DNA from 2 places in the Streptomyces sp. NPDC058701 genome. Region 2 is predicted to be linked to the other one. Evidence: predicted binding sites of a transcription regulator. Region 2 holds the regulator's gene; the other holds the start of a gene.
What was found. The regulator HrcA, encoded in region 2, represses chaperone genes, less so after heat shock. The targets are predictions, from matches to a motif close to TTNGCACTCNGNNNNNCNGAGTGCNAA.
Positions count from the first base shown of each region.

Region 1: groES (co-chaperone GroES) is a predicted target of HrcA. The motif match lies at 12,231-12,257, and genes of this name have one in related genera.

Region 1 covers NZ_JBHXSY010000018.1:97,940-113,023, forward strand. The annotation lists gene tsaE (tRNA (adenosine(37)-N6)-threonylcarbamoyltransferase complex ATPase subunit type 1 TsaE) at 1-276, shown strand, start outside; gene ACFWW8_RS20870 (hypothetical protein) at 428-613, shown strand; gene ACFWW8_RS20875 (hypothetical protein) at 674-1,231, opposite strand; gene tsaB (tRNA (adenosine(37)-N6)-threonylcarbamoyltransferase complex dimerization subunit type 1 TsaB) at 1,345-2,007, shown strand; gene rimI (ribosomal protein S18-alanine N-acetyltransferase) at 2,046-2,525, shown strand; gene tsaD (tRNA (adenosine(37)-N6)-threonylcarbamoyltransferase complex transferase subunit TsaD) at 2,518-3,687, shown strand; gene ACFWW8_RS20895 (hypothetical protein) at 3,684-3,956, shown strand; gene ACFWW8_RS20900 (methyltransferase domain-containing protein) at 3,987-5,183, opposite strand; gene ACFWW8_RS20905 (ATP-binding cassette domain-containing protein) at 5,288-7,696, opposite strand; gene ACFWW8_RS20910 (VOC family protein) at 7,794-8,210, opposite strand; gene ACFWW8_RS20915 (polysaccharide deacetylase family protein) at 8,486-9,346, shown strand; gene ACFWW8_RS20920 (polysaccharide deacetylase family protein) at 9,343-10,233, shown strand; gene ACFWW8_RS20925 (FtsW/RodA/SpoVE family cell cycle protein) at 10,357-11,784, opposite strand; gene ACFWW8_RS20930 (hypothetical protein) at 11,772-12,008, opposite strand; gene groES (co-chaperone GroES) at 12,401-12,709, shown strand; gene groL (chaperonin GroEL) at 12,846-14,474, shown strand; gene ACFWW8_RS20945 (ester cyclase) at 14,586-15,084, opposite strand, start outside.
Region 2 covers NZ_JBHXSY010000004.1:96,103-111,186, reverse strand. The annotation lists gene ACFWW8_RS05410 (ribonuclease Z) at 1-475, opposite strand, end outside; gene ACFWW8_RS05405 (histidine triad nucleotide-binding protein) at 479-838, opposite strand; gene ACFWW8_RS05400 (16S rRNA (uracil(1498)-N(3))-methyltransferase) at 932-1,675, opposite strand; gene ACFWW8_RS05395 (nitronate monooxygenase) at 1,672-2,763, opposite strand; gene dnaJ (molecular chaperone DnaJ) at 2,909-4,048, opposite strand; gene hrcA (heat-inducible transcriptional repressor HrcA) at 4,049-5,065, opposite strand; gene ACFWW8_RS05380 (MBL fold metallo-hydrolase) at 5,226-5,951, shown strand; gene ACFWW8_RS05375 (DUF3097 domain-containing protein) at 5,980-6,780, shown strand; gene hemW (radical SAM family heme chaperone HemW) at 6,919-8,151, opposite strand; gene ACFWW8_RS05365 (AMP-dependent synthetase/ligase) at 8,243-10,135, opposite strand; gene lepA (translation elongation factor 4) at 10,361-12,226, opposite strand; gene rpsT (30S ribosomal protein S20) at 12,484-12,750, shown strand; gene holA (DNA polymerase III subunit delta) at 13,157-14,149, opposite strand; gene ACFWW8_RS05345 (hypothetical protein) at 14,211-14,453, shown strand; gene ACFWW8_RS05340 (YceI family protein) at 14,459-15,084, opposite strand, start outside.

The DNA of each region.
Region 1 (15,084 bases), on a different contig from region 2:
CTCGTGCACGTGGACGCCTACCGTTTGGGCGGCGGGCTGGACGAGATGGAGGACCTGGACCTCGACGTCTCGCTGCCCGAGTCCGTGGTGGTCGTGGAGTGGGGCGACGGCAAGGTCGAGGAGCTGTCGGACGACCGGCTGCACGTGGTGATCGAGCGGGCCGTCGGCCACGAGGAGGTCCTGGACGACGTGCGGCAGGTCTCGGTCCGCGGGATCGGTGCCCGCTGGAACGGTGGCGCCGGGCTGGAAGCCCTGGCGGGGGCCCTGTCGGAGTAACGGCCGGGCCGACGGGCGGGAGGCGGTCGGGGCACACGTCCCGACAACGCGTCGGGAAGATATTGCGCTGGTGGCGGCACTCGTGGTGACATGGTACCGAGAGTTTCTTAGGTATGCCTAAGTTCGGCGTTCCCGGGCCACAGGAGGCACCATGCCGGCACCAGCAGGAGCACAGCGCCACCCCCGCCCGTCGGCCGTGTCCATGCGGGCGCTGCTCGCCGCCGGGGCGGCCGCCGCCGCCGTCTCGACGCCCCCCGCACGGTGGCACGCGCCCGACGCGTCCGCGCCGGAGGCCGCCGTACGCGAACAGGCCGCTCCGGAGTCCGAAGCGGCCTGAGTAGCACGTTGGGGTGAATCGGCGGGCGGGCGCGTCGCGCGCCCGGGTCACGCGACCGGGTCAGGGGACGACGACCACCTTGGAGTTGATCGTCGCGAAGGCCCACATCGCGTCGCCGTCGGCGCGGGTCATGCGGATGCCGCCGGTCTTCTTGGCGGGGTCCGGGGCCGGGGTCGCGCCGTCCACGCGGGCGCTGAAGCCGAGCGCGACGCCCTCGGCGGTCGCAAACCGCACCACGTGCTCGATCGGGACCCCGTCCGAGCCGGTGACGGCGCCCGAGCGGGAACCGACCGCGTAGGTGCCGACCGCCGGGTGCACCGTACTGGGGACCACCGTGAACGTCTTCGGGGGCTGCGCCGGGTCGCCGACCAGCCACACCCGCTTCTGCCCCACCGAGTACACGACCCGCACGCCGGTGCCGGAGCCCTCGGGCACGGCGGCCGGCTTCGAGGGGTCCTGCTTCGCGGCGGGCTGGCTCGCGGCGGGGGCCGGGACCTGCGGGGCGGCCTGCGGGACGCGCGGGGGCGCCGACGCCGAGGCCTGGTAGCCGAGGAAGCCGACCGCGGCGATCGCCGCGGCGGTGAGCCCGGCCACGATTCCCGAGCTGCTGCGTGCCACCTTGCTCCACCTCTCGCGCCTGACCCGTTGGGTACCTCGGTCGAAAGGTAGCAGCCGGGCCGCTCCGCGACCGGCCGCGAAGGGCCGGGGCCCGGGAGTCGTAGGCTGTTCGCGTGCTCTTGCTCGCTGTAGATACCGCCACGCCCGCCGTCACCGTCGCCCTGCACGACGGCGAGTCCGTCCTCGCCGAGTCCCACCAGGTCGACGCCCGCCGCCACGGGGAGCTGCTGCTGCCCTCCGTGGACAAGGTGCTCGCCGAGGCCGGCCGCACGCTCGACGCCGTCACCGGCATCGTCGTCGGCGTCGGCCCCGGCCCGTACACCGGGCTGCGCGTCGGGCTGGTCACCGCCTCCACCTTCGCCGCCGTCCTCGGCGTGCCGGTGCACGGCCTGTGCACGCTGGACGGCCTCGCGTACGCCGCCGGCGCCGCCGGGATCGAGGGCCCCTTCACCGTCGCCACCGACGCGCGGCGCAAGGAGGTCTACTGGGCCCGGTACGAGGACCCCCTCACGCGCGTCGGCGAGCCCGCCGTGGACCGCCCCGCGGACATCGCCGAGCAGGTCGCGGGCCGCCCCGCGGTCGGCCAGGGCGCGCTGCTGTACCCCGAGGTCTTCCCGGACGCGCGCGCCCCCGAGCACCAGTCGGCCGCCGCCCTCGCGGCCCTGGCCGCGCGGCGCCTGGCCGCCGGGGAGGCGTTCCTGCCGCCCACCCCCCTCTACCTGCGCCGGCCCGACGCGCAGGTACCCAAGAACTACAAGGTGGTCACCCCCCAGTGACGGCCACCGCCCCCGCCTCCGACGCCGTCCTGCGCGACATGCGCTGGTGGGACATCGGGCCCGTGCTGGAGCTGGAGCACGAGCTCTTTCCCGAGGACGCCTGGTCGGCCGGCATGTTCTGGTCCGAGCTGGCCCACGCGCGCGGACCGCGGGCCACGCGCCGCTACCTCGTCGCCGAGGACGGACGGGGCCGCCTGGTGGGCTACGCCGGGCTGGCCGCCGCCGGCGACCTGGCCGACGTACAGACCATCGCGGCGGCCCGCGACCAGTGGGGCACCGGGCTCGGCGCCCGGTTGCTGGCCGAACTGCTGCGCGCCGCCACCGCGTTCGAGTGCGCCGAGGTGCTGCTGGAGGTTCGGGTGGACAACACCCGCGCCCAGAAGCTCTACGAACGCTTCGGCTTCGAGCCCATCGGCTTCCGCCGCGGCTACTACCAGCCCGGCAACGTCGACGCGCTCGTCATGCGACTGACCGACCCCGCACACGTACGAACTGAGAGCAGTGAGAGCAATGGCTGACGAACCGCTCGTCCTCGGAATCGAGACCTCTTGCGACGAGACCGGCGTCGGCGTCGTCCGCGGCACGACCCTGCTCGCGGACGCCATCGCCTCCAGCGTCGACGAGCACGCCCGCTTCGGCGGCGTCGTGCCCGAGGTCGCCTCCCGCGCCCACCTGGAGGCCATGGTCCCGACCATCGAGCGCGCCCTGAAGGAGGCCGGGGTCAGCGCGCGCGACCTCGACGGGATCGCGGTCACGGCGGGCCCCGGACTCGCGGGGGCGCTGCTGGTGGGCGTCTCGGCGGCCAAGGCGTACGCGTACGCCCTCGGCAAGCCGCTGTACGGGGTCAACCACCTCGCCTCGCACATCTGCGTGGACCAGCTGGAGCACGGGCCGCTGCCGGAGCCGACCATGGCGCTCCTGGTGTCCGGCGGACACTCCTCGCTGCTGCTGGCCCCCGACATCACCTCCGACGTACGGCCGCTGGGCGCGACCATCGACGACGCGGCCGGCGAGGCCTTCGACAAGATCGCGCGCGTGCTCCAGCTGGGCTTCCCCGGCGGTCCGGTCATCGACCGGCTCGCGCGCGAGGGCGACCCGGAGGCGATCACCTTCCCGCGCGGGCTGACCGGGCCGCGCGACGCGGCGTACGACTTCTCCTTCTCGGGGCTCAAGACGGCCGTCGCCCGCTGGATCGAGGCGAAGCGGAAGGCTGGCGAGGACGTGCCGGTGCGCGACGTGGCGGCGTCCTTCCAGGAGGCCGTCGTGGACGTGCTGACCCGCAAGGCCGTCCGGGCCTGCAAGGACGAGGGCGTCGACCACCTGATGATCGGCGGCGGGGTGGCGGCGAACTCGCGGCTGCGCGCGCTCGCCCAGGAGCGGTGCGACGCGGCGGGGATCGTCCTGCGGGTGCCGCGGCCAGGGCTGTGCACGGACAACGGGGCGATGGTCGCGGCCCTGGGCGCGGAGATGGTCAAGCGCAACCGGGCGCCCTCGGACTGGGACCTGTCGGCGGACTCCTCGCTGCCCGTGACCGACCCGCACGTGCCGGGCACGGGGACCGGCCACGACCACGGGACCGGCCACGGGCACGGCCACGACCACGGGCACGACCACGGCCACGGGCACGCGCACTCCCACGATCACGTGCACGAGCTGAGCAAGGACAACCTGTACTCATGAGCACCGTCGCGCTGATGTGGGAGGCCCGGGCCGCCGACGGCCGGGGCAACGAGCTGCTGGAGTGGGCCCGTTCGCAGGTCCTGGCCCGGGAGCCGGTGCGCCGCGAGGTGTTCCGGGCGCCGCAGGACCGGGTGCTCGTGATCACCTGGTGGGAAGCGGACGAGGGCGTCGCGGCGGAGCTGCCCGAACTGCCGGAGCCCGCGGCCGACCTGATCACGCGGGCGGTGCACCGCTGGCGGTTCGAGTCCGTCGAGGTCGGCGGGGGCTGAGCAGCCGGTGCGGGGCGTCCCGGCCGCGGGTCAGCGCGCGGGGCGGGCCGCCGGGACCGGGGCGGGGGAGCCGATCAGCATCGACGGGGCCCCTGCGACCCGGGTCAGGAAGACGGTCGCGGAGTTCGGCCCCTGCGGCTTGACCTTCCGGCGCAGTTCCTCGGGCTCGATGGCGGAACCGCGCTTCTTCACGGTCAGGACGCCGACCCCGCGCTCGCGCAGCAGCGCCTTCAGCTTCTTGAGGCCGAACGGCAGCACGTCGGTGATCTCGTACGCCGTCGCGTACGGGGTCGCCCGCAGCTCGTCGGCGGTGACGTAGGCGATGGTCGGGTCGATCAGCCGGCCGTCCAGCTGCTCGGCGACCTCGGCGACGAGGTGGGCGCGGATGACGGCGCCGTCGGGCTCGTAGAGCCACCGGCCGACCGGCCCGGCCTCCGGGTCGGGGAGCGGGGCGGAGGTGCACAGCGCGCGCGGGCCCGGCAGCAGGGTGGCGCGGATCGTGCCGGGCGCGGTGCCGAACCACAGCACGGCCTCCTTGACGTCCCCGTGGTCGGAGACCCACTCGGCCTCGGCCTCGGCGGGCACCGCCTCGTGCGGGATGCCGGGGGCGATCTTGACGGCGGCGTACCGCGCCGCACGGGCCGTCTCCACGGCCCACGACAGGGGCGGCGAGTAGGACTCGGGGTCGAAGACGCGGCCGCGTCCCCCGCGCCGGGCCGGGTCGATGAACACGGCGTCGTACGCGGACACGTCCACGTCCGTCACGTCCGCCTCCCGGACCTCGATCAGGTCCGCCAGGCCCAGCGCCGCGGCGTTGGCCCGCGCCACGGCCACGGTCAGCGGGTCGCGGTCCACCGCCAGCACCCGGATGCCGAGCCGTGCCAGGGCCAGGGCGTCCCCGCCGATGCCGCAGCACAGGTCGGCCACGCCGCGCACGCCGAGTGCGGCGAGCCGCTCGGCGCGGTACGAGGCCACCGAGGCGCGGGTGGCCATCTCGCCGCCGCCGGGGGTGAAGAACATCCGGTAGGCGTCCTCCTCGCCGAACTTCGCCACCGCGCGCTGCCGCAGTCGGGCCTGCCCCAGCGCGGCGGAGACCAGGCCGGCGGGGTGCTCGCGGCGCAGCCGGGTGGCGAGCGCCAGCTCCTGGGCGGGGTCGTGGTCACGGAGCGAGGCGAGGAGGGCGGTGCCCTCGGGGGTGAGGAGGGCGGCGAAGTCTTCGGGGGTCACGGGTCCATTGTCGGCGACGTCCCGCCCCCGGCCCCCCGGGCGGGGGCGGGCTCGCGGGGGCGGGGGGCGCGCGGCGGCCCGCGCGGCGGCCCGCGCGCCGCCGGTCAGGCGTCCACGTACGCCGCGAGGTGCTGCCCGGTGAGGGTGGAGCGGTCGGCGACCAGGTCGGCGGGGGTGCCCTCGAAGACGATCCGGCCGCCCTCGTGGCCGGCGCCGGGACCGAGGTCGACGATCCAGTCGGCGTGCGCCATGACGGCCTGGTGGTGCTCGACGACGATGACCGACTTCCCGGAGTCGACGAGCCGGTCGAGCAGGCCGAGCAGCTGCTCGACGTCGGCGAGGTGCAGCCCGGCGGTCGGCTCGTCGAGGACGTACACGCCGCCCTTCTCCGCCATGTGCGTGGCCAGCTTGAGGCGCTGGCGCTCGCCGCCGGACAGGGTGGTGAGCGGCTGGCCGAGGCTGAGGTAGCCCAGCCCGACGTCGGCGAGACGGCGCAGGATCGCGTGCGCGGCGGGGGTGCGCGCCTCCCCGGAGCCGAAGAACTCCTCCGCCTCGCTCACCGGCATGGCGAGCACCTCGCTGATGTCGCGGCCGCCGAAGCGGTACTCCAGGACCGAGGCCTCGAACCGCTTCCCGTCGCACTCCAGGCAGGTGGTGGCGACTCCGGCCATCATCCCCAGGTCGGTGTAGAGCACGCCGGCGCCGTTGCAACCGGGGCAGGCGCCCTCGGAGTTGGCGCTGAACAGCGCGGGCTTCACCCCGTTGGCCCTGGCGAACGCCTTGCGGATCGGGTCGAGCAGCCCGGTGTACGTCGCCGGGTTGCTCCGCCGCGAGCCGCGGATCGGTTCCTGGCCGACCGCCACCACGCCCTCGCCCGCATCCCCGGACCGCCGGGGCAGCGACCCGTGCACGAGCGAGCTCTTGCCGGAGCCGGCGACGCCCGTGACGACCACGAGGACCCCGAGCGGGATGTCGACGTCGACGTCCCGCAGGTTGTGGGTGCTCGCGCCGCGGATCTCCAGCGTGCCGGTGGACTCGCGCACCGTCTTCTTGAGGGTGGCCCGGTCGGCGAAATGGCGGCCGGTGACGGTGTCGCTGCCGCGCAGCTCCTCGACGCCGCCCTCGAAGCAGACGGTGCCACCGGCCGTGCCGGCGCCGGGGCCGAGGTCGACGACGTGGTCCGCGATGACGATCGTCTCCGGCTTGTGCTCGACGACGAGCACCGTGTTGCCCTTGTCCCGCAGGCGCAGCAGGAGGTCGTTCATCCGCTGGATGTCGTGCGGGTGCAGGCCGACGGTCGGCTCGTCGAAGACGTACGTGGTGTCGGTGAGCGGGGAACCGAGGTGGCGGATCATCTTGACGCGCTGCGCCTCCCCGCCCGACAGCGTGCCCGACGGCCGGTCGAGGGAAAGGTAACCCAGACCGATCTCCACGAACGAGTCGAGGGTCTGCCGCAGCGTGGCGAGCAGCGGCGCCACCGAGGGCTCCTCGACGCCGCGGATCCACGCGGCGAGGTCGCTGATCTGCATCGCGCAGGCGTCGGCGATGCTGATCCCGGCGATCCGCGACGACCGGGCCGCCTCGCTGAGCCGGGTGCCGTCGCAGTCGGGGCAGGCGGTGAAGGTGACCGCGCGGTCCACGAACGCCCGGACGTGCGGCTGCATCGCCTCCCGGTCCTTGGAGAGGAAGGACTTCTGGATCTTCGGGATCAGCCCCTCGTAGGTGAGATTCACGCCCTCGACCTTGACCTTGGTCGGCTCCCGGTACAGGAAGTCCTGCATCTCCCTCTTGGTGAACCTGCGGATCGGCTTCTCCGGGTCGAGGAAGCCCGACTCGGCGTAGGTCCGCACGGTCCACCAGCTGTCCGACTTCCAGCCGGGGATGGTGAACGCGCCCTCGGCGATCGACTTGGAGTCGTCGTAGAGCTGGGTGAGGTCGATGTCGGAGACCGTGCCGCGGCCCTCGCACCGCGTGCACATGCCGCCGGTGCGGGTGAAGGTCTGCTTCACGGTGCGGCTGGCGGCGCCGCGGTCGACCGTGACCGCGCCGCTGGCCCGGACCGAGGCGACGTTGAAGGAGAAGGTGTTGGGCGAGCCGATGTGCGGCGTGCCGAGCCGGCTGAAGAGGATGCGCAGCATCGCGTTGGTGTCGGTGGCGGTGCCCACGGTGGAGCGGGTGTCGGCGCCCAGCCGCTGCTGGTCGACGATGATCGCCGTCGTCAGGCCTTCGAGCACGTCCACCTCGGGCCGCGCGGGCGTCGGCATGAAGCCCTGCGCGAAGGCGCTGTACGTCTCGTTGACCATCCGCTGCGATTCCGCGGCGATCGTGCCGAACACCAGGGAACTCTTGCCGGAGCCGGAGACGCCGGTGAACACCGTCAGACGGCGCTTGGGGATCTCGACGCTGACGTCCTTGAGGTTGTTCACGCGCGCGCCGTGCACGCGGATCAGGTCGTGTCCGTCGGCGGGGTGCGGGGCGGGCGACCGCGGGTCCGACCTCTTGGCCTTGCTCATCCTGTCCTGTCTCTCCCTCACTGCGGGGCGGGGGCCGACCGCGCGCCGACTGCCGGGCGCGCGGGCTGCGGTGCCGGCGGGCGGTGCCGGCGGGGCACTACGGCTTGCGTGCCTGGGTGAAGCGGAGCATGTTGCCCGCCGGGTCGCGGAACGCGCAGTCGCGCACGCCGTACGGCTGGTCGAACGGCTCCTGCACCACCTCGCCGCCGGCGGCCCGGATGCGCTCGAAGGTGGCGTCGCAGTCCTCGGTGGAGAAGATCACGCCCCGCAGCAGGCCCTTGGCCAGCAGTTCCGCCATGGCCTGCCGGTCGTCGGGGGAGGCGCCCGGGTCGGCGAGCGGCGGTTCGAGGACGATCTCCACACCCGGCTGCGCGGATGAGCCGACGGTCACCCACCGCATCCCGGCGTACCCGACGTCGCCCCGCACCTCCAGGCCGAGGACGTCCCGGTAGAAGGTGAGCGCGCGGTCGTGGTCGTCCACCGCGATGAAGCACTGCGCGAGCTTGATGTCCATGCCTCCGACGCTACGAGGCGGCGGCGGATTTCGCTTCTCCGTTCCTGACCGGTCGCGCGGGGATCCGACGGAGCCCGGGGGTTCCCGCACCGGCGCCCGCCCGACGCGCGGGCGGTGTGGGCCACCCGGTGGAAGGTGGGATTCCGCTCGCGGTGTCTTCCCGGGAGGGTGCGTGTCCGGTGCCAGGATGCGCAACTATGCAGCTAGTCGGACAAAAGGAAGATAAGACGCTACACGGTCACCGGTACGCGGCGGGTCCGCGCGGCCGGTTCGGGGTGGCCGTGGCCGCCCTGCTGGTCGCCGCCCTCGGGACGGCGTGCTCCTCCGGCTCCGAGGCACCGGTGAAGCCCAAGGCGGGCAAGGGCACGGAGGCGGGCGCGGCCGGCGCCCTCAGCGCCGCGGAGAAGGCGAAGGCGGCCCAGCAGGCGCGCATCGCCGCGGCGAAGAAGTGGGGGCTGGTCAAGCCGCCGCTCACGGCGCCGGCTGCGCCGAAGGAGAAGCCCGAGATCACCACGCGCGACGGCTTCGAGGTCGAGGACCAGGAGGAGTACCCGCCGGTCTTCACCACCGTGCCCACCGAGGACAAGGTCGTCTTCCTGACGATCGACGACGGCGCGGAGAAGGATCCCGAGTTCCTGAAGATGATGCAGGAGCTGAAGATCCCGTACACGGCGTTCCTCAGCGACTACGTCGTGAACGACAACTACCCCTACTTCAAGCAGATGCAGGCCGCGGGCGTCACCCTCAACAACCACACCCTCAACCACCGCTACATGCCGGCGCTGTCGTACGAGAAGCAGCGCCAGGAGATCTGCGGCCAGCAGGACATGATGCAGAAGCAGTTCGGCAAGCGGCCGACGCTCTTCCGGCCGCCGTACGGGAACTACAACCAGGACACGCTGCGCGCGGCGAAGTCCTGCGGCATCAAGGCCGTCCCGCTGTGGAACGCCGAGGCGTTCACGAACCGGATGGACTACCGGGAGTGGGACCGCGACCTGCACCCGGGCGACATCATCCTCACGCACTTCCGGGGGCGGGAGGACTGGAAGGGAACCATGCCTGACATGATCCGTCATGTCATGAAGACCGTCACGGACAAGGGGTACTCCGTGGCCCGCCTGGAGGACTATCTGTGAAGCACGCGCGCCGGTTGGTAGCCGGAACGCTGGCGGCCGGCGCGCTCGCGCTGTCCCTGACGGGGTGCGGGGACAGCGTGGACCCGATCGAACGGCTGGGTCGCAAGGCGACGCAGGAGGCCCCGGCCGCCGGGCCCTCCGGCACCCCGTCGGCGACCCCCTCGGGGTCGCCCTCGGGGCCGGGGAACCCCTCGGACGAGGCGTACCGGAAGTGGGGCCTGACGGCCCCCGTCGCCTACGCGCCCAAGCCCGCCCGGAAGCCCGGGCGTCCGCAGGCCGCCCCGGGCAGGGCGGCCGTGGTGGACCGGATACCCGTCGCGCCGGACGACAAGGTCGTCTTCCTGACCTTCGACGACGGCGCGGAGAAGGACCCCGAGTTCCTGAAGATGGCGGCCGACCTGAAGCTGCCGATCTCGATGTTCCTCACCCACAGCGTGGCCTCGGCGGACTACGGGCACTTCGAGCAGCTCCGCGACAACGGCTCGGCGAGCACGGTCAACAACCACACGCTGACGCACCCGAACCTGCGGACCCTGCCCTTCGCGGCGCAGAAGAAGGAGATATGCGGCCAGCAGGAGCATCTGGAGAAACGCTTCGGCACGCGCCCGACGCTCTTCCGCCCGCCCTTCGGCAACTACAACGACGACACCCTCCGGGCCGCCGCGGAGTGCGGGGTCAGCGACGTGGTGCTGTGGCGGGTCTCGATGCAGATCAACAACTTCCAGTACGCCGAGGGCTCCGCCCTCAAGCCGGGGGACATCGTCCTGGCGCACTTCCGGGGCCCGTCGGAGCTCAAGGGCGCCACGGAGACCCAGATGACGACGCGGATGCTCCAGCGGATACAGGAACAGGGCTACCGGATAGGGCGCCTGGAGGACTACCTCTAGCCGTCGCCGTGTCCGCGTGGCCCGTGGCCGTGCCGCGACCGTGCCCGCGTGGCCCGTGGCCGTGCCGTGGCCGCCCCCGGGGCGTCGGCGCCGCGCGCCGGCCCGCTGTCGGTCCGTCCGCCGTCAGCCCGCCCGCGCACCCGCCGTCGCGGCGCCCGCCCCCGCCGCCCCCGGGGTGATCGTGATCTCGGCCGGCCCCAGGGTGTCCGCCTCGCGCTGGCGCTCCGCGCTGTCGCTGATGCGCAGGAGCAGCGCGATCATGATCCAGTTGGCCAGCAGGGACGAGCCGCCCTTCGCCAGGAACGGCAGCGCCTTGCCCGTCAGGGGGATCAGGCCCGTGACGCCCCCCGCGACCACGAAGACCTGCAGGGCCAGCGCCGAGGCCAGCCCCACCGCCAGCAGCTTGCCGAACGGGTCGCGGGCGGCCAGCGCCATCCGCAGGCCCCGCTGCACGAGCAGCGCGTAGAGGAGCAGCACGGCCATCACCCCGGCCAGGCCGAGCTCCTCGCCGACCGTGGTGAGGATGAAGTCGCTGCGGCCCGCGAACTTGATCAGCTCCGGATGCCCCAGCCCGAGGCCCGTCCCGGAGATGCCGCCCGTGCCGAAGCTGAACAGCGCCTGCGCGGACTGATCGGAGGTGACCCCGGTCGGCCGGTTCGCCCAGTAGTACGACAGGGGCTCCAACCAGGCGGCGACGCGCGCCTTGACGTGCGGTTCGGTCGAGCCCACCACGAACGCCCCGAGCGAGGCCATGACGAGGCCGCACACGATCCAGCCGGTGCGCTCGGTGGCGACGTACAGCATCACCACGAACACGCCGAAGAAGATCAGCGAGGTGCCGAGGTCCCGCTCGAAGACGAGCACCAGCATCGAGACGATCCAGACGGTGACGATCGGACCGAGCTGGCGCATCGGGGGCAGCCGCACGCCCAGGACCTTGCGGCCCGTCAGGGCCAGCGAGTCGCGGTGGACGACCAGGTAGCCGGCGAAGAAGACCGCGATCATGATCTTCACGAACTCGCCGGGCTGGAGCGAGAAGCCGAAGAGGATGATCCAGCGCTTCGCACCGTAGGTGTCCGCGCCGAAGAACGCCGGCGCGATCAGCAGCACCAGCGCGACCGCCATCGTGATGTAGATGAACCGCTGGAGCAGCCGGTGGTCCCGCAGCAGGGCCAGCACCCCCAGGCAGGCGGCGACCCCGACCACCGTCCACATCAGCTGACCCGGCGCGTTGGCGTCCGCGCCGTACCGCTCGATGTACCCCTGGTCGAGGCGGTGCAGGAGCACCAGCCCCAGCCCGGTCAGGAGCATGGCCAGCGGGAAGACCAGCGGATCGGCGTAGGCCGCGAAGCGGCGCACGCCCAGGTGCCCCACGAGCGAGAGCAGCGTCATGCTGACCGTGAAACCGGCCAGGTTGGGTGGCAGCTCGCCGTTCATGCCGAGGCCCGCGCCGGCGTGGCCGAGGACGGCGAGGATGACGACGAACACCAGGAGCAGGGCCTCGGTGCGCCGGCGGGAGCCCGCCGGCGTCAGCGGCTTCAGTCCACGCACGGGATGCCGCCGCCGTCCTGGGGGGAGGCCGAGGGGGCGGGCGCCGAGGGCGGTGCCCCGTCGCGGGACGCCGGGGGTGACGCCTCGCCGGACGCGCCGCCGGACGCCGCGGGCGTGCCCGGTGCGGAGGGAGCGGTGTCCGGCGCGCCGGGGGCGGCAGCGGCCTTGGGTCCGATCTGCTCTGCAATGAGGCGTTTTATCTTCATATCATCTACGACGTTCACGTCCTCCCCGCGGTTCCTTCCGAACCGCTCGACGGGGAGTGTCGTGGAGGGCGGCCTTCCGCCGGACGGGTTCTTCGCCTGCTGCGCGAACGAGCGCAGGTCCCACCCCGCGCCGGTCACCACGGCCCGTTCGCGGTGAGAGGAAAAAGGGTCAGGAAGGCCCTGGGGGCCGGGATTTCGCCCCTTCCGGGGCCCGTCCCGCGCCACACCCGGCGGCGAGAATTGGCACTCCGCTTGACCGAGTGCTAATCGCCGGAATAGTGTCGCACCTGGCACTCGCCCCTGGTGAGTGCCAACACAGCGACAGGCAGGTCCGGCACCCGCGACGACGGATCGACCTGGTCGCCACCTCAGACAGTTAACCCCGCATCTCCGAAGGGGGAGGTCGGATCGTGACGACCGCCAGCTCCAAGGTTGCCATCAAGCCGCTCGAGGACCGCATTGTGGTCCAGCCGCTCGACGCCGAGCAGACCACGGCCTCTGGCCTGGTCATCCCGGACACCGCGAAGGAGAAGCCCCAGGAGGGCGTCGTCCTCGCGGTTGGCCCGGGTCGCTTCGAGGACGGCCAGCGTCTCCCGCTGGACGTCTCCGTCGGCGACATCGTGCTGTACAGCAAGTACGGCGGCACCGAAGTGAAGTACAGCGGCGAGGAATACCTCGTCCTCTCGGCTCGCGACGTGCTCGCGATCGTCGAGAAGTAATTCGCTTCCAGATTTTGTTTGAGCTGCGCCCCTGGTCACCCTGCTGATGCCGGGCGGCGAGGGGCGCAGTTCGTTCTAGGCGGTGGAGGTCGCGGTGAGCGGCCGAGGATCGCAACGAGAGGACTGAACCGCTCCCATGCCGAAGATCCTGAAGTTCGACGAGGACGCCCGTCGCGCCCTCGAGCGCGGCGTCAACAAGCTTGCCGACACGGTCAAGGTGACGATCGGCCCCCGTGGCCGCAACGTCGTCATCGACAAGAAGTTCGGCGCCCCCACCATCACCAACGACGGTGTCACCATCGCTCGCGAAGTCGAGCTGGACGACCCGTACGAGAACCTGGGCGCGCAGCTCGTGAAGGAGGTGGCGACCAAGACCAACGACATCGCGGGCGACGGCACCACCACCGCCACCGTGCTGGCTCAGGCGCTGGTCCGCGAGGGTCTGCGCAACGTCGCCGCGGGCGCGTCCCCGGCCGCCCTGAAGAAGGGCATCGACGCCGCGGTCAAGGCCGTCTCCGAGGAGCTCCTCGCGACCGCCCGTCCGATCGAGGACAAGTCCGACATCGCCGCCGTGGCCGCGCTCTCCGCGCAGGACCAGCAGGTCGGCGAGCTCATCGCCGAGGCGATGGACAAGGTCGGCAAGGACGGTGTCATCACCGTCGAGGAGTCCAACACCTTCGGCCTGGAGCTGGAGTTCACCGAGGGCATGGCCTTCGACAAGGGCTACCTCTCGCCGTACATGGTCTCCGACCAGGAGCGTATGGAGGCCATCCTCGATGACCCGTACATCCTGATCCACCAGGGCAAGATCTCCTCGATCCAGGACCTCCTGCCGCTGCTGGAGAAGGTCATCCAGGCCGGCGCCTCCAAGCCCCTGCTGATCATCGCCGAGGACGTCGAGGGCGAGGCGCTCTCCACCCTCGTCGTCAACAAGATCCGCGGCACCTTCAACGCGGTCGCCGTCAAGGCCCCCGGCTTCGGTGACCGTCGCAAGGCCATGCTCCAGGACGTCGCCACCCTCACCGGTGCCACCGTCATCGCGGAGGAGGTCGGCCTCAAGCTCGACCAGGCCGGTCTGGACGTACTGGGCACCGCCCGCCGCGTCACGATCTCCAAGGACGACACGACCATCGTCGACGGTGGCGGCAGCCACGAGGAAGTCGTCGGCCGTGTCAACCAGATCAAGGCCGAGATCGAGTCCACGGACTCCGACTGGGACCGCGAGAAGCTGCAGGAGCGCCTGGCGAAGCTCGCCGGCGGCGTCTGCGTCATCAAGGTCGGCGCCGCCACCGAGGTGGAGCTCAAGGAGAAGAAGCACCGCCTCGAGGACGCCATCTCGGCGACCCGCGCCGCGGTCGAGGAGGGCATCGTCTCCGGCGGTGGCTCCGCTCTCGTCCACGCGGTCAAGGTCCTGGAGGGCAACCTCGGCCTGACCGGCGACGAGGCCACCGGTGTCGCGGTCGTGCGCCGCGCCGCCGTCGAGCCGCTGCGCTGGATCGCGGAGAACGCCGGCCTCGAGGGCTACGTCATCACCGCGAAGGTGGCGGAGCTCGACAAGGGCCAGGGCTTCAACGCCGCCACCGGCGAGTACGGCGACCTGGTCAAGGCCGGCGTCATCGACCCGGTGAAGGTCACCCGCTCCGCGCTGGAGAACGCCGCCTCCATCGCCTCCCTGCTGCTCACGACCGAGACCCTGGTCGTCGAGAAGCCGGCCGAGGACGAGGGCGACGCGGGTCACGGCCACGGTCACGGCCACAGCCACTGATCGCAGCACCACGCTCCACGTTCCACGAGAAAGCCCCGGTCACCGCTGCCAAGCGGGGGTGACCGGGGCTTCCCCGTGCCGGGGCGCGGGCCGGGGCCCGGGGCGGGGCGGCTAGCCGGGCATCACGCCCATCTGCCGCATCAGGCCGGGGGCGTCGTAGTACCACCAGCCCTCGGCGATCATGCCGTCCTCCATCCGGAAGGTGGTGCAGCCCGACATGGCCACGCTCTTCCCGGTCGGCGCGACCCCCATGAACTCGCCCTTCTGGGTGCCCTTCCAGTCCCACAGGGTGGTGACGCAGTCGCCCTCGGCGATCTGCCGCGTCAGGTCGAAGGAGAAGTCGAAGGCGTCCCGCCACATGCCGATGGTCCGCCGCATGCCGTCGCGCCCGTCGCTCCCGCCCGGGGTCTCCATGACGTCGTGGTCGGTGTAGTCGGCCGCGAAGCACGCGTCGACGGCGTCGAGGTCGCCCTTGCAGACGATGTCCTCGAACACCCGCCGCGCGACCAGCTTGTCGAGGTGCTCCTCGCGGACCACGTCCAGGTTCATGAACGTCGGCATGCCCTCGCAGAGGGCCACCATCTCCTGGAACATCAGGTCGGTCTCCGGG
Region 2 (15,084 bases):
CCATCCGCCGGCCGTCCGGCTCGGTCAGCCGGTACCCGAAGGACTCCACCGGGTGCGAGAGCAGCCGCGCCTCCAGCGTGTACGAGGCCTCCCGCGCCAGGACCCCGTCCCGGACCACCGGCTCCTCGTGCAGCTCTACCGTCTCCCGGTACGCCGTCGCGTACCGCAGCCGGTCGAAGAACTTCTGTCCCGAGGCCGGGTAGTGCGCGGTGACGGGGTGGGGGACCCGGTCCAGGTTGATGCGCTGGATGACGCCGGCCAGCCCGAGGCTGTGGTCGCCGTGGAAGTGCGTGACGCAGATCCGGTTGATGTCGTGCGCCGCGACCCCGGCGCGCAGCATCTGGCGCTGGGTGCCCTCGCCCGGGTCGAAGAGGATGCCCTCGCCGTCCCAGCGCAGCAGGTAGCCGTTGTGGTTGCGGTGGCGGGTGGGCACCTGGCTGGCGGTGCCCAGGATCACGAACTCTCTGACGGACACGGTCTATCCGGGGGGCCACTCGAGGCCGCGCCCGCCGAGGACGTGCGCGTGCGCGTGGAAGACGGTCTGGCCGGCGCCCGCGCCGGTGTTGAAGACGATCCGGTAGCCCTGGCCGTCGACCTTCTCGTCCGCGGCCACCCGGCCCGCCTCGCGCAGCACGTCGGCGGCGACGCCCGGCTCGGCGGCGGCGAGGGACGCGGCGTCGGGGTAGTGGACCTTGGGGATGACGAGCACGTGCGTCGGTGCCTTCGGGCTGATGTCCCGGAAGGCGATGGTCGTCTCGGTCTCCCGGACGAGGGTCGCCGGGACGTCCCCGGTGACGATCTTGCAGAACAGGCAGTCGGCCTGCGGTTCCCCGGCCATTGGTGCGCCTCCCGTGACGGTGATCGGTCCGGGCATCGTATCCAGCCCGGCCCCGGTCACGCGGGTCAGGTCGATCGGGTCAGGCCGGCCGGGTCAGGACCAGCGCCCCGTCCGCGCCAGCAGGACCGCCGTCGCGGCGGTGCCCGCCGTGGACGTGCGCAGGACCGACCGGCCCAGCCGGTACGGACGGGCGCCGACGGCCGCGAACGCCGCGAGCTCGTCCGGGGATACCCCGCCCTCCGGGCCGACCACCAGCACGACGGAACCCGCCTCCGGCAGGGCCGCCGAGGCCAGGGCCTCCGAGGGGGTGTCGCGGTCCTCGTGGAGGACCATCGCCAGGTCGGCACCGGCCAGCAGCGCCGCGACCTGCTTGGTGGACAGGGCCTCCGCCACCTCCGGGAAGCGGACCCGGCGGGACTGCTTGCCCGCCTCCCGGGCCGTGGCCCGCCACTTGGCCAGGGACTTGGCGCCGCGGTCGCCGCGCCACTGGGTGATGCAGCGCGAGGCCTGCCACGGCACGATCGCGTCGACGCCGGTCTCGGTCATCGTCTCGACGGCCAGCTCGCCCCGGTCCCCCTTGGGGAGCGCCTGCACCACGGTGATGCGTACGGCCGGCTCGGCCTCCTCGAAGACGCCGGAGACCGACACGACGAGCCGGTCCTTGCCCTCCGCGGCCTTGACCACGCCCTCCGCCCAGCGGCCCCGGCCGTCCGCAAGGACCACCGCCTCGCCCGGGTTCAGCCGCTTCACCGACACCGCGTGCCGGCCCTCCGGCCCGTCCAGGACGAACTCCGCTCCCGCGGGGACCTCTTCGACCACGAACACCGGGGCGGTCATGACACACTCCTCATCTGCAGAGCCTTCAACGTGCTCTGTGCCTCGGCCAGTTCGGCCGCCAGCACCTCCATCAGCTCCCCGGCGGGCAGCGTCCGCGCCAGCCGGTGCCCCTGCCCGGCCCACAGCGCCATGCCCTGCGGATCGCCGGCCGCGGCGGCCGCCTTGCGCAGCCCCGAGGTCAGGTGGTGGACCTGCGGGTACGCGGCCGGGGCGTACGGCCCGTGCTCGCGCATGAAGCGGTTGACCAGCCCCCGAGCCGGCCGCCCGGAGAAGGCGCGGGTCAGTTCGGTCCGTACGAAGAGCGGGTCCGTCAGCGCCTTCTTGTGCAGCGGGTGCGCCCCCGATTCGGGGCACGCGAGGAAGGCCGTCCCGAGCTGGGCCGCCTCGGCGCCCGCCGCGAGCAGCGCCGCGACCTGCGAGCCCCGCATCAGGCCGCCCGAGGCGATGATCGGGAGGGCCACCGCTTCCCGTACCTGCGCCACCAGCGCGAGCAGCCCGACGGCCGCGGTGCCGTCGGCCTGCGGGTCGTCGCGGTGGGTGCCCTGGTGGCCGCCGGCCTCCACGCCCTGGACGCACACCGCGTCGGCGCCCACGTCCTGTGCGCCGCGGGCCTCCTCGACGGAGGTCACGGTGACGACGGTGTACGTACCGGCCTTGCGCAGCGCGGTGAGCGCCGCGCCCGAGGGGAGGCCGAAGGTGAAAGAGACGACGGGGACCGGGTCCTCCAGGAGGATCGCGAGCTTGGCGTCGTAGCCGTCGTCGGAGGTGCCCATGATGTCGTCGGCGGCGAGGGAGATCCCGTACCAGTTCGCCTCGCCCGCCAGCTGTCCGCGGTACGCCTCGACGGCCGCCGGGTCCACGTAGCCGGTCTGCGGCAGGAAGAGGTTGACGCCGAACGGGCGCCGGGTGAGGGCGCGCACCTGCTTGATCTCCTGGTACATGCCGTCGGCGGTCTTGTACCCGCCGGCCAGGAAGCCCAGTCCGCCCGCCTCGCACACGGCCGCGGCGAGCGGCGGACACGAGGCGCCGCCCGCCATGGGGGCCTGCACGATCGGGTACGGAGACAGACCGTTCGGTGCGGTGGACATGGACTGCATCGTGCCATGTCCCGCTCATCGCACCGAATCACGGCATTCGCCTGGCATGGTCCGCATCCGGACCCGCCGGACCCGATGCGGCGGGCCCGGCCGGGGGTCTCCCCCGACCGGGCCCGTACGCGTGCCCGCCGGCCGCTCAGCGGCCGTTGAAGGCGTCCTTCAGGCGGCTGAACAGGCCCTGCTGGCCCGGCGCGAACTGGCCCGTGGGCCGCTCCTCGCCGCGCAGCTTCGCGAGCTGGCGCAGCAGCTCCTCCTGCTGGGCGTCCAGCTTGTTCGGGGTGGTGACCTCGACGTGCACGATGAGGTCGCCGCGCCCGCCGCCGCGCAGGTGCGTGACGCCGCGCCCGTGCAGCGGGATCGCCTGCCCGGACTGGGTGCCGGGCCGGATGTCGATCTCCTCCAGGCCGTCCAGCGTCTCCAGCGGGCACTTGGTGCCCAGGGAGGCCGCCGTCATCGGGATGGTGACCGTGCAGTGCAGGTCGTCCCCGCGGCGCTGGAAGGTCTGGTGCGGCAGTTCGTGGATCTCCACGTACAGGTCGCCGGCGGGGCCGCCGCCGGGGCCGACCTCGCCCTCGCCCGACAGCTGGATCCGGGTGCCGTTCTCGACGCCCGCCGGGATCTTGACCGTGAGGCTGCGGCGGGACCGGACCCGGCCGTCGCCCGCGCACTCGGGGCACGGGGTCGGGACGACGGTGCCGAAGCCCTGGCACTGCGGGCAGGGGCGCGAGGTCATGACCTGGCCCAGGAAGGACCGGGTGACCTGCGAGACCTCACCGCGGCCGCGGCACATGTCACACGTCTGCGCCGAGGTGCCGGGGGCGGCGCCCTCGCCGGAGCAGGTGGTGCACACCACGGCCGTGTCGACCTGGATGTCCTTGGTGGTCCCGAAGGCCGCCTCGTCCAGTTCCAGGTCCAGGCGGATCATGGCGTCCTGGCCGCGGCGGGTCCGCGAGCGCGGTCCGCGCTGCGAGGCCTGTCCGAAGAAGGCGTCCATGATGTCGGAGAAGTTGCCGAAGCCGCCCGCGCCGAATCCGCCCGCGCCCCCGCCGCCGCCCGAGGAGGACAGCGGGTCGCCGCCGAGGTCGAAGACCTGCTTCTTCTGCGGGTCCGAGAGCACCTCGTACGCCGCGTTGATCTCCTTGAAACGCTCTTGCGTCTTGGGATCGGGGTTCACATCCGGGTGCAGCTCGCGCGCAAGCCGCCGGAATGCCTTCTTGATCTCGTCCTGGGAAGCGTCGCGGCGCACGCCGAGAACGGCGTAATAGTCCGTGGCCACTTACGACTCCGCCAGGATCTGTCCGACGTAACGTGCCACTGCGCGTACCGCTCCCATCGTTCCGGGGTAGTCCATGCGGGTCGGTCCGACCACGCCGAGTTTGGCGACTGCTTCGCCGCCCGAACCGTAACCGACCGAGACGACCGACGTGGAGTTCAGTCCCTCGTAGGCGTTCTCATGCCCGATCCGTACGGCCATTCCCGACTCACTGGCCTCGCCCAGCAGCTTGAGGAGCACGACCTGCTCCTCCAGCGCTTCGAGCACCGGCCTGATCGTCAGGGGAAAATCGTGTCCGAAGCGGGTGAGATTGGCGGTTCCGCCGATCATCAGCCGTTCTTCGGCTTCCTCGACCAGGGTTTCGAGGAGCGTCGCGAGCACGGTGGACACCGTGGCTCGGTCGTCGGCCTCGAAGGACTCGGGGAGGTCCTGGACGAGTGGGGGCACATCGGTGAAGCGGCGGCCGACGACCCGGCTGTTGAGCCGGGCCCGCAGGTCCGCGAGCGAGGCCTCCCCGAAGGGGGTCTGGCAGTCGATGAGCCGCTGCTCGACGCGCCCGGTGTCCGTGATCAGTACGAGCATCAGCCGGGCCGGGGCCAGCGACAGCAGCTCGACGTGGCGCACGGTGGAGCGCGTCAGCGAGGGGTACTGGACGACGGCGACCTGCCGGGTGAGCTGCGCGAGCAGCCGCACCGTGCGCCCGACGACGTCGTCGAGGTCCACCGCGCCGTCGAGGAAGTTCTGGATGGCCCGGCGCTCGGGCGTCGACAGGGGTTTGACCCCCGCCAGCCTGTCGACGAAGAGGCGGTAGCCCTTGTCGGTGGGGATGCGTCCGGCGCTGGTGTGCGGCTGGGCGATGTAGCCCTCGTCCTCCAGCACGGCCATGTCGTTGCGCACGGTGGCCGGCGAGACGCCGAGCCGGTGCCGCTCGGTCAGCGCCTTGGAGCCGACCGGCTCCTCGGTCCCGACATAGTCCTGGACGATGGCGCGCAGCACTTCGAGCCTGCGTTCACTGAGCATCGCGCACACCTCCAGCTGTGGTCCGGCGCCGTGTTTCCGCCGGCGTTTCGTTGGCTCTCCGTTGGCACTCTGGTCGTCCGAGTGCCAGAGATCCCCCGCTCAGTGTACGGCCGGGTGGTCAGACCCTGGCAAGGGCGGCCCGTCAGGGTAGCGTCGCGGCATGGACGTGCGATGGGAAGAGGCGGGCTGGGAAGGGCTGACCGGACGGGCCGGGCGGCGGCGCCTTCCGGTGTGGGACTGCACCGTGGGACTGGTGGTGGGGGACGATGCGGTGCTCCTCGTGGACCCCGGTTCGTGCCTGCGCGAGGGCGCGGAGATCCGCGCCGGGGCCGAGCGGCTGACGGGTCGCCGCGTGACCCATATCGCATTCACCCACGGGCATTTCGATCACGTGCTGGGCGCGGCCGCCTTCTCCGGGGCCGAGGTGTACGCCGCGGTCGGGCTGGACTCCGTCCTGGACACAGGGCGGGAGTCGCTGCGGGCGTCCGCCGTGCGGCACGGGCTGTCCGGCAGGGAGGCGGCTGAGGCCGTCGAGCTGCTGGTGCTCCCCCGGCACCCGGTGTCGGGCGAGTGGACGCTGGAGCTGGGCGGGGTGCGGGTGCTGCTGGCCAACGTGGGGCCGGGGCACACGGGGCACGACCTGGCGGTGTTCGTCCCCGGCGAGCGGGAGACGGTCTTCTGCGGGGACCTGGTCGAGGAGTCCGGCGAGCCGCAGGCGGGCGACGACGCGCTGCCGGCGCGCTGGCCGGACGCCCTGGACCGGCTGCTGGCCCTGGGCGGCGACGACGCCCTGTACGTGCCGGGTCACGGAGCGGTGGTCGACGCGGCCTTCGTCCGTGCGCAACGCGCCACACTGGCCGCGCGTTTCGGCGTGTCGGAGGCGTGATCGCCGCGCCTCTCCTAGTGTCGGCCGGATGCGCGAGTACTCCCCCGACCTGACCCCGCAGTGGAAGCGCCCCAGGGCCGTGCCCGAGGTGGCGGCGGAGCCCGATCTGGTGGTCGAGGTCGCCGGTACGGACTTCTGCGGCGCGGTGGTGGGCTGCGAGGCGGGCACGGTGACCCTGGAGGACCGGTTCGGCAAGCGGCGGGTGTTCCCGATGGAGCCCGCCGCGTTCCTGCTGGACGGCGCGGTGGTGACCCTGGTCCGTCCGCCCCGGGGCCCGGTGGCGCCGTCCCGCACGGCCTCGGGGTCGATCGCCGTCCCGGGGGCACGGGCGCGGGTGGCGCGGGCCGGGCGGATCTACGTCGAGGGCCGGCACGACGCCGAGCTGGTGGAGCGGGTCTGGGGCGACGACCTGCGGATCGAGGGCGTGGTGGTGGAGTACCTGGAGGGGATCGACGACCTCACGGCCGTCGTGGCGGAGTTCGGGCCGGGTCCGGACGCCCGGCTCGGCGTCCTCGTGGACCACCTGGTGCCGGGTTCGAAGGAGTCCCGGATCGCGGCTTCGGTGGACTCCCCGCACGTGCTGATCGCGGGCCACCCGTACGTGGACGTCTGGCAGGCGGTGAAGCCGTCCGCGCTGGGCATCCCCGCGTGGCCGGTGGTGCCGCGCGGCCAGGACTGGAAGACGGGCGTGTGCCGGGCCCTGGGCTGGCCGGAGAACACGGGGGCCGCCTGGCAGCACATCCTGTCGCGGGTGACCTCGTACAAGGACCTGGAGCCGACGCTGCTGGGCCGTGTCGAGGAGCTCATCGACTTCGTCACGGCGCCCTGAGGCCCGTGGGCAGAGTCCCGCCGCCCTGAAACCCGTCGCGGCCGGTCCGTCCGCGCGTCGCGGTCGGGGCGCCGCCCCGAGACCCCTCGCGGCCGGTTCGTCGCCGCGCGTCGCACGGCGCCCGTGCGGCGGTGGGTGTCAGTCCACCAGGTCCCGGACCACCGCGTCGGCCAGCAGGCGCCCGCGCAGGGTCAGCACGGCCCGCCCGGCCGCGTACGGGCCGGACTCCAGGAGTCCGTCCGCGAGGGCCTTCGCGGACGCCCTGAGGCCCGCCGGGGCCAGCAGCGTCAGCGGGCAGCCGTCCAGCAGTCGCAGCTCCAGCAGGATCCGCTCGACCCGCCGGTCCTCCGGCGACAGCAGCTCGCGCCCGGCGCCCGGGGACCTGCCCCCGGCCAGGGCGGCGGCGTAGGCGCCGGGGTGCTTCACGTTCCACCAGCGGACGCCGCCGACGTGCGAGTGCGCGCCGGGGCCCGCGCCCCACCAGTCGGCGCCGCGCCAGTACAGCTCGTTGTGCAGGCAGCGGCCGGCCTCGGTGGTGGCCCAGTTCGACACCTCGTACCAGTGGTACCCGGCCTGTGCCATGACCTCGTCGGCGATCAGGTAGCGGTCGGCGTGCACGTCGTCGTCCGTCATCGGCACCTCGCCGCGGCGGATGCGGCGGGCGAGCTGCGTCCCCTCCTCGACGATGAGGGCGTACGCGCTGACGTGGTCCGGTCCGGCGCCGAGCGCGGCGGCCAGGGTCGCCCGCCAGTCCTCGTCGGACTCCCCCGGCGTGCCGTAGATCAGGTCGAGGTTGACGTGCTCGAAGCCCGCCGCGCGTGCCTCCGCGACGCACGCCTCGGGCCGCCCGGGGGTGTGGGTGCGGTCGAGGACCTTCAGGACGTGCTGCCGGGCGCTCTGCATGCCGAAGGAGACCCGGTTGAAGCCGCCGGCGCGCAGTTCGGCCAGGTATTGCGGGTCCACGGAGTCCGGATTGGCCTCGGTGGTGACCTCGGCGTCCTCGGCCAGGCCGAACTCGTCCCGGATCGCCGCGAGCATCCGTACGAGGTCGCGGGCCGGGAGCAGCGTGGGGGTGCCGCCGCCGACGAAGACGGTGCGCACGGCGCGGGGGTCGTCTCCGAGCACCTTGCGGGCGAGGCGGACCTCGTCGATCAGGGTGTCGGCGTAGTTCTCCCGGGAGGCGAGCACGCCGCCGGTGCCCCGCAGCTCCGTGGCCGTGTAGGTGTTGAAGTCGCAGTACCCGCAGCGCGTGGCGCAGTACGGGACGTGCAGGTAGAAGCCGAGCGGCCGCTCGCCGGCGCCCGCCAGGGCGTGCGACGGGAGCGAGCCGTCTTCGGGCATGGGTTCACCGTCGGGCAGTGCGGAAGGCATGCGCCCATTGTCCCGCACCCGCCGCACCGCCCGGGAACGGCGGGCTCGGCGGGAGGGGCCGCCGGCCCTCCCCGCCGAGCCCGCAGGGGCGCTACGCCTCGCGGGAGCCCGCGTACATCTCCTCGATCAGGTGCTTGAACTCACGCTCGACCACGGGCCGCTTCAGCTTCAGGCTCGGAGTGAGGTCGCCGTGCTCCACGTCGAGGTCCCGGGGCAGCAGCCGGAACTTCTTCACCGTCTGCCAGCGCTGGAGGCCCTCGTTGAGGGTCTGCACGTACGTCTCGATCAGCCGCGTCGTCTCCGGGGCGGCCACGACCTGCGCGTACGTCTTGCCCTCCAGCCCGTTCTCGGCGGCCCAGCCCAGGATGGCGGGTCCGTCGAGGGCGATCAGCGCCGAGCAGAAGTTCCGGTCCGCGCCGTGCACCACGATGCTCGACACGTACGGGCAGATCGCCTTGAACTGGCCCTCGACCTCGGCCGGGGAGACGTACTTGCCGCCCGAGGTCTTGATCAGGTCCTTCTTGCGGTCGGTGATCCGCAGGTAGCCGTCGGCCGACAGCTCGCCGATGTCCCCGGTGTGCAGCCAGCCGTCCGCCTCCAGCACCTCGGCGGTCTTCTCCGGGAGCCCGTGGTAGCCCTCCATGATGCCGGGGCCGCGCAGCAGGATCTCGCCGTCGTCGGCGATGCGGACCTCGGTGCCGGGGAGCGGCTTGCCGACGGTGCCGGTGCGGTAGGCCTCGCCCGGGTTGACGAAGGAGGCGGCGCTGGACTCCGTGAGGCCGTAGCCCTCCAGGATGTGGATGCCGGCGCCGGCGAAGAAGTAGCCGATGTCGGGCGCCAGGGCCGCGGACCCGGAGACGGCGGCGCGCAGGTTGCCGCCGAAGGCCTCGCGGAGCTTGGAGTAGACGAGCGCGTCGGCGATCTTGTGCTTCGTGGTGAGGCCGAAGGGCGCCGTGGCGTTGCCCGTGCGCCGGAAGTTGTCCTGCGTGACCTTCGCGTACTCGCGGGCGACGCCGACCGCCCACTGGAAGATCTTGTACTTGGCCCCGCCGCCGGCCCGCGCCTTGGCGGCGACCCCGTTGTAGACCTTCTCGAAGATGCGCGGGACGGCCGCCATGTAGGTCGGCTGCACGATCGGCAGGTTCTCGATGATCTTGTCGATGCGGCCGTCGACGGCGGTGACGTGACCGACCTCGATCTGGCCGGAGGTCAGGACCTTGCCGAAGACGTGGGCCAGCGGCAGCCACAGGTACTGGACGTCGTCCTTGGTGATCAGGCCGGTGGCCACCGTCGCCTTGGCCATGTACGACCAGTTGTCGTGCGGCAGCCGTACGCCCTTGGGGCGGCCGGTGGTCCCGGACGTGTAGATGAGGGTGGCGAGCTGGTCGGCGGTGATCGCCGAGATCCGTTCCTTCACCGCGCCCGGGTTCTCGGCGAGGTGCGCCGCGCCGCGCTTCTCCAGGTCGGCGAGGGAGATCACCCAGCCGTCCGGGTCCCCGTCGGCGGGAACCGCGTCGGCGGCCTCCAGCACGACGACGTGCGCCAGCCCGGGCAGGTCCGCGCGGTGCAGGCGGGCCTTGGCCAGCTGCGCGGCGTCCTCGGCGATCAGCACCCGGCTGGACGAGTCGGCGAGGATGTACGCCGACTCCTCCGCGTTGGTGCTCGGGTAGACGGTGGTGGTCGCGGCGCCCGCGCACATCACCCCGAGGTCGGCGAGGATCCACTCGACCCGGGTGTTGGACGCGAGGGCGACCCGGTCTTCCGCTTCGAGGCCCAGGGTGATCAGGCCGGCGGCGATGGAGAAGACCCGCTCGGCCGCCTGGCCCCAGCTGAGCGACTTCCACTCGTCGGGGGCGCCCGGGCCGCCGGCCGCGGGGACCGGGAACCGGTACGCCTCCGCGTCCGGGGTGGCGGCAACGCGGTCAAGGAAGAGGGCCGCCACGGTGGGCGGGCGGTTCTCGATCATGGTCTGTGTGTCGCTCACGACATCCTCCGGACCGGTCCACGCGGCAGTGCGTGGGCGTGGGGCGCTTGGGGGGCGCTTGGGACTGGCGGGTTTGAGACGTGCCGGTTAGTGACTGGCGAGTAACCGTCGAGCAGTGATCAGACTAGAGGCCGTCCGGCTGGTGCGTAAGAGCCCGCAAGCGGCCGGTTCATAACGAAAGAGGCCCTCGCGCCGGAGCGTGAGGGCCTCGTTCCACAGCGGTCGCTACTTCTTCTTGCCGCCGGATTCGTCGCTGGAGAGGACGGCGATGAAGGCCTCCTGCGGGACCTCCACGGAGCCGACCATCTTCATCCGCTTCTTGCCCTCCTTCTGCTTCTCCAGCAGCTTCCGCTTACGGGAGATGTCACCGCCGTAGCACTTGGCGAGGACGTCCTTGCGAATGGCGCGGATGGTCTCGCGGGCGATGACGCGGGAGCCGACGGCCGCCTGGATCGGGATCTCGAAGGCCTGCCGCGGGATGAGCTCGCGCAGCTTGGCGACCAGGCGCACGCCGTAGGCGTAGGCGGCGTCCTTGTGGCAGACGGCGGAGAAGGCGTCGACCTTGTCGCCGTGCAGCAGGATGTCGACCTTGACCAGGCTGCCGGACTGCTCGCCGGTGGGCTCGTAGTCCAGGGAGGCGTAGCCGCGCGTCTTGGACTTCAGCTGGTCGAAGAAGTCGAAGACGATCTCCGCGAGCGGGAGCGTGTAGCGGATCTCGACGCGGTCCTCGGAGAGGTAGTCCATCCCGAGGAGGGTGCCGCGGCGCTGCTGGCAGAGCTCCATGATCGCGCCGATGAACTCGGAGGGCGCGAGCAGGGTGGCCCGGACGACCGGCTCGAACACGTCCGAGATCTTGCCCTCGGGGAACTCGCTCGGGTTGGTGACGGAGACTTCCTTGCCGTCCTCCATGACGACGCGGTAGACCACGTTCGGCGCGGTGGCGATCAGGTCGAGGCCGAACTCGCGCTCCAGGCGCTCGCGCACCACGTCCAGGTGGAGCAGGCCGAGGAAGCCGACGCGGAAGCCGAAGCCGAGCGCCGCCGAGGTCTCCGGCTCGTAGACCAGCGCGGCGTCGTTGAGCTGCAGCTTGTCCAGGGCCTCGCGCAGGTCCGGGTAGTCCGAGCCGTCGAGCGGGTACAGGCCGGAGAACACCATCGGGCGCGGGTCCTTGTAGCCGCCGAGGGCCTCGGTCGCGCCATTGTGCAGGCTGGTGATGGTGTCACCGACCTTGGACTGACGGACGTCCTTCACGCCGGTGATGATGTAGCCCACCTCGCCGACGCCGATGCCGTCGGCCGGGGTCATCTCCGGCGAGGAGACGCCGATCTCCAGCAGCTCGTGGGTGGCGCCGGTCGACATCATCCGGATGCGCTCGCGCTTGTTGAGCTGGCCGTCGACGACACGGACGTAGGTCACGACGCCGCGGTACGAGTCGTAGACCGAGTCGAAGATCATGGCGCGGGCCGGGGCGTCCTTGGGGCCGACGGGGGCCGGGACCGTGGCGACGATCTTGTCCAGCAGCACGTCCACGCCGAGGCCGGTCTTGGCCGAGACGCGCAGGACGTCCTCCGGCTGGCAGCCGACCAGGTTCGCGAGCTCCTCGGCGAACTTCTCCGGCTGGGCGGCCGGCAGGTCGATCTTGTTCAGGACCGGGACGATCGCGAGGTCCTTCTCCATCGCCAGGTACAGGTTGGCGAGGGTCTGGGCCTCGATGCCCTGGGCCGCGTCCACGAGCAGGACGGTGCCCTCGCACGCGGCGAGGGAGCGGGAGACCTCGTAGGTGAAGTCGACGTGCCCGGGGGTGTCGATCATGTTGAGGACGTGGGTCCTGCCCACGTCCTCACCCGTGTTCGGCGCCCAGGGCAGCCGGACCGCCTGGGACTTGATCGTGATGCCGCGCTCACGCTCGATGTCCATGCGGTCGAGGTACTGGGCGCGCATCTGCCGCTGGTCGACCACACCGGTGAGCTGGAGCATCCGGTCGGCAAGGGTCGACTTGCCGTGGTCGATGTGCGCGATGATGCAGAAGTTGCGGATCAGCGCCGGGTCGGTACGGCTCGGCTCGGGCACGTGGCTGGGGATCGCGGGCACGCAGTGTCCTGATTCTCGGGTCGCAGTCGGAAGCGTTTGCGGAGCGTCGGTCGGAGCGCGGATCCGGCTCCCGTCGCTCTCGACGGCGGGATCTCGGACCTGTACGCAGACTCCCATGGTCCCATGGACGGGGCAGTGCGCTCGGTTTGGGCCACCCGCAGAGTGCCTGGTAGCCTGGGTGGCTGTGTCTCGTATGCCCTCTCAGCTGCGGGACGCAATCCGAAGCACAAAACTCTGAACCTGAAAAGGCTCTATTCGTGGCGAACATCAAGTCCCAGATCAAGCGGAACAAGACGAACGAGAAGGCGCGCCTGCGCAACAAGGCCGTCAAGTCTTCGCTCAAGACCGCGATCCGCAAGGCCCGCGAGGCCGTCGTCGCCGGTGACGCCGAGAAGGCCACCGTGGCTTCTCGCGCTGCCGCGCGTGCGCTCGACAAGGCTGTCTCGAAGGGCGTCATCCACAAGAACGCCGCCGCCAACAAGAAGTCGGCGCTGGCCACCAAGGTTGCCGCCCTGCAGGGCTGAGCTCTCGATGTGAATCGCCGGTAGGGACTCAGCGGGCCCTCTCTTCCGCTCCAGACCGGCACACCGCGCCGCACGCGGCCTGCTCGCGCGAGCCGCGGCAAGTGCGGCACACCTCGTGACTTTCCAGACACGGCACGCTGGCTGGTACGCCACGCTGACCAGCGTGGAAGCCCCCTGGTCCCCACTGGGGGGCTTCTTTGCGTCCTGATCCGGACGGATCCCGCGGCTGCCGGACCCCGCCGGCCCACGGCCCCGCGCCGTCCGGTGCCGTGCACCACGGGAAGCCACCGGTCCGCCCGCGCTCGGGCGCGTGCAGCCGGTTCGAGCGGCTGCGCCGGTACGCGCACGAGCCGGGTACGGCCGGGCCGGGTACGGCACGGGCCCGGCGCGATCCGGAACTGAGGCCCTAGCGGCGGGGCGGGCGGGCGGCGTGGGCGACGGCCACCACGGCCTTCTCCAGCGCGTATTCGGGGTCGTCGCCGCCGCCCTTGACGCCCGCGTCGGCGGCGGCCACGGCGCGCAGCGCGTCGGCGACGCCGTCGGCCGACCAGCCCCGCATCTGCTGGCGGACCCGGTCGATCTTCCACGGTGGCATGCCCAGGTCCCGGGCGAGGTCGCCCGGACGGGCACCGCGCGGGGCGGAGGCCAGCTTGCCGATCGCCCGTACCGCCTGAGCCAGGGCGCTGGTGATCAACACCGGGGCCACCCCGGTGGAGAGGGACCAGCGCAGCGCTTCGAGTGCCTCCGCCGCGCGCCCCTCGACGGCCCGGTCGGCCACCGTGAAGCTGGAGGCCTCCGCCCGGCCCGTGTAGTACCGGCCGACCACGGCCTCGTCGATGGTGCCCTCGACGTCCGCGCACAACTGCGCCGCCGCGCTCGCCAGCTCCCGCAGGTCGCTGCCGATCGCGTCCACCAGGGTCTGGCACGCCTCGGGTGTCGCCGACCTGCCCAGGGTGCGGAACTCGCCCCGTACGAAGGCCAGTCGGTCCGCCGCCTTGGTCATCTTCGGGCAGGCGACCTCGCGGGCCCCGGCCTTCCGGGCCGCGTCGAGCAGCCCCTTGCCCTTGACGCCGCCCGCGTGGAGGAGCACGACGCTGATCTCCTCGAAGGGCGCGGCGAGGTACGCCTTGACCTCCTTGACCGTGTCCGCCGACAGGTCCTGCGCGTTGCGCACGATCAGCACCTTGCGCTCGGAGAAGAGCGACGGGCTCGTCAGCTCGGCCAGCGTGCCGGGCTGGAGCTGTTCCGGGGCGAGGTCGCGCACGTCCGTATCGGCGTCGGCGGCGCGGGCGGCCGTCACGACCTCCCGCACGGCGCGGTCGAGCAGCAGGTCCTCCTGCCCCACCGCGAGGATGAGCGGGGCGAGCGGATCGTCGGTGGAGTTCTTCCTGGTGGCCATCGGCTCCAGCATCCCACGACGCACTGACAGCCCGCCGCGCCGCGTGCCCCAGAATGGTCGCGTGAACGTGCGACATGTACTCGTCCTGCCCGACCGCGACGCCGCCGAGGAAGTGGCGCGGGAGGCCGCGGACCTCTTCGGCCTGCCGGAGGAGCCGCAGCTGGTCCGCGACGCCCTGGCCGGCGAGGACGACGCCGAGGACGCCCAGTGGCTGGTGGTCGTCGAGGACCCGCGGGAACAACTGGACCCGGCCGCGCTCGACTCGCTCGCCGACGCCTACGAGGGCTGGCTGGAAGCTCCCTGACCCCGTCAGGCCTTGTGGACGATCTGGACGTCCAGCGTCACGTCGACGCCCGACCCGATGGCCGCGATCCCGTGCGCCAGCACCGACTGCCAGTTCAGGGTGAAGTCCTCGCGGTGCAGTTCGGCCGTGGCCCGGCAGGCCGCCCTGGGCTCGCCCTCCAAGCCCGTGCCCAGGCCCAGATACCGGGTGTCCAGGGTCACGGAGCGGCTGACCCCGTGCAGGGTCAGGGCGCCCGCGACGGCCCAGCGGCTGCCGCTGCGGTGGATGAACCGCTCGCTGTAGAACTCCACCGTGGGGTGCCGGACCGCGTCCAGGAAGTCCGCGGACCGCAGGTGGTCGTCCCGCATCCGCAGTCCCGTGTCGATGCTCGCCGCGTCGATGATCACGTGCATGGAGGAGTCCTCCATGCGTTCCGCGATCCGCACCGCGCCGGCGAAGGTGTTGAACCGGCCGCGGATGCGCGCGAACCCTATGTGGCGGGCCGAGAAGCCGATCGACGAATGCGTCGGGTCGAGTTCCCAGTGGCCGGGCTGCGGCAGCAGCGGCGGCTCCACCGCGTCCAGGATGATCTCCGCGGTGCCGGGCTGCGCCGGATCCCCCACGATCGTCGCCCCGTGGAACGGTGCGTACC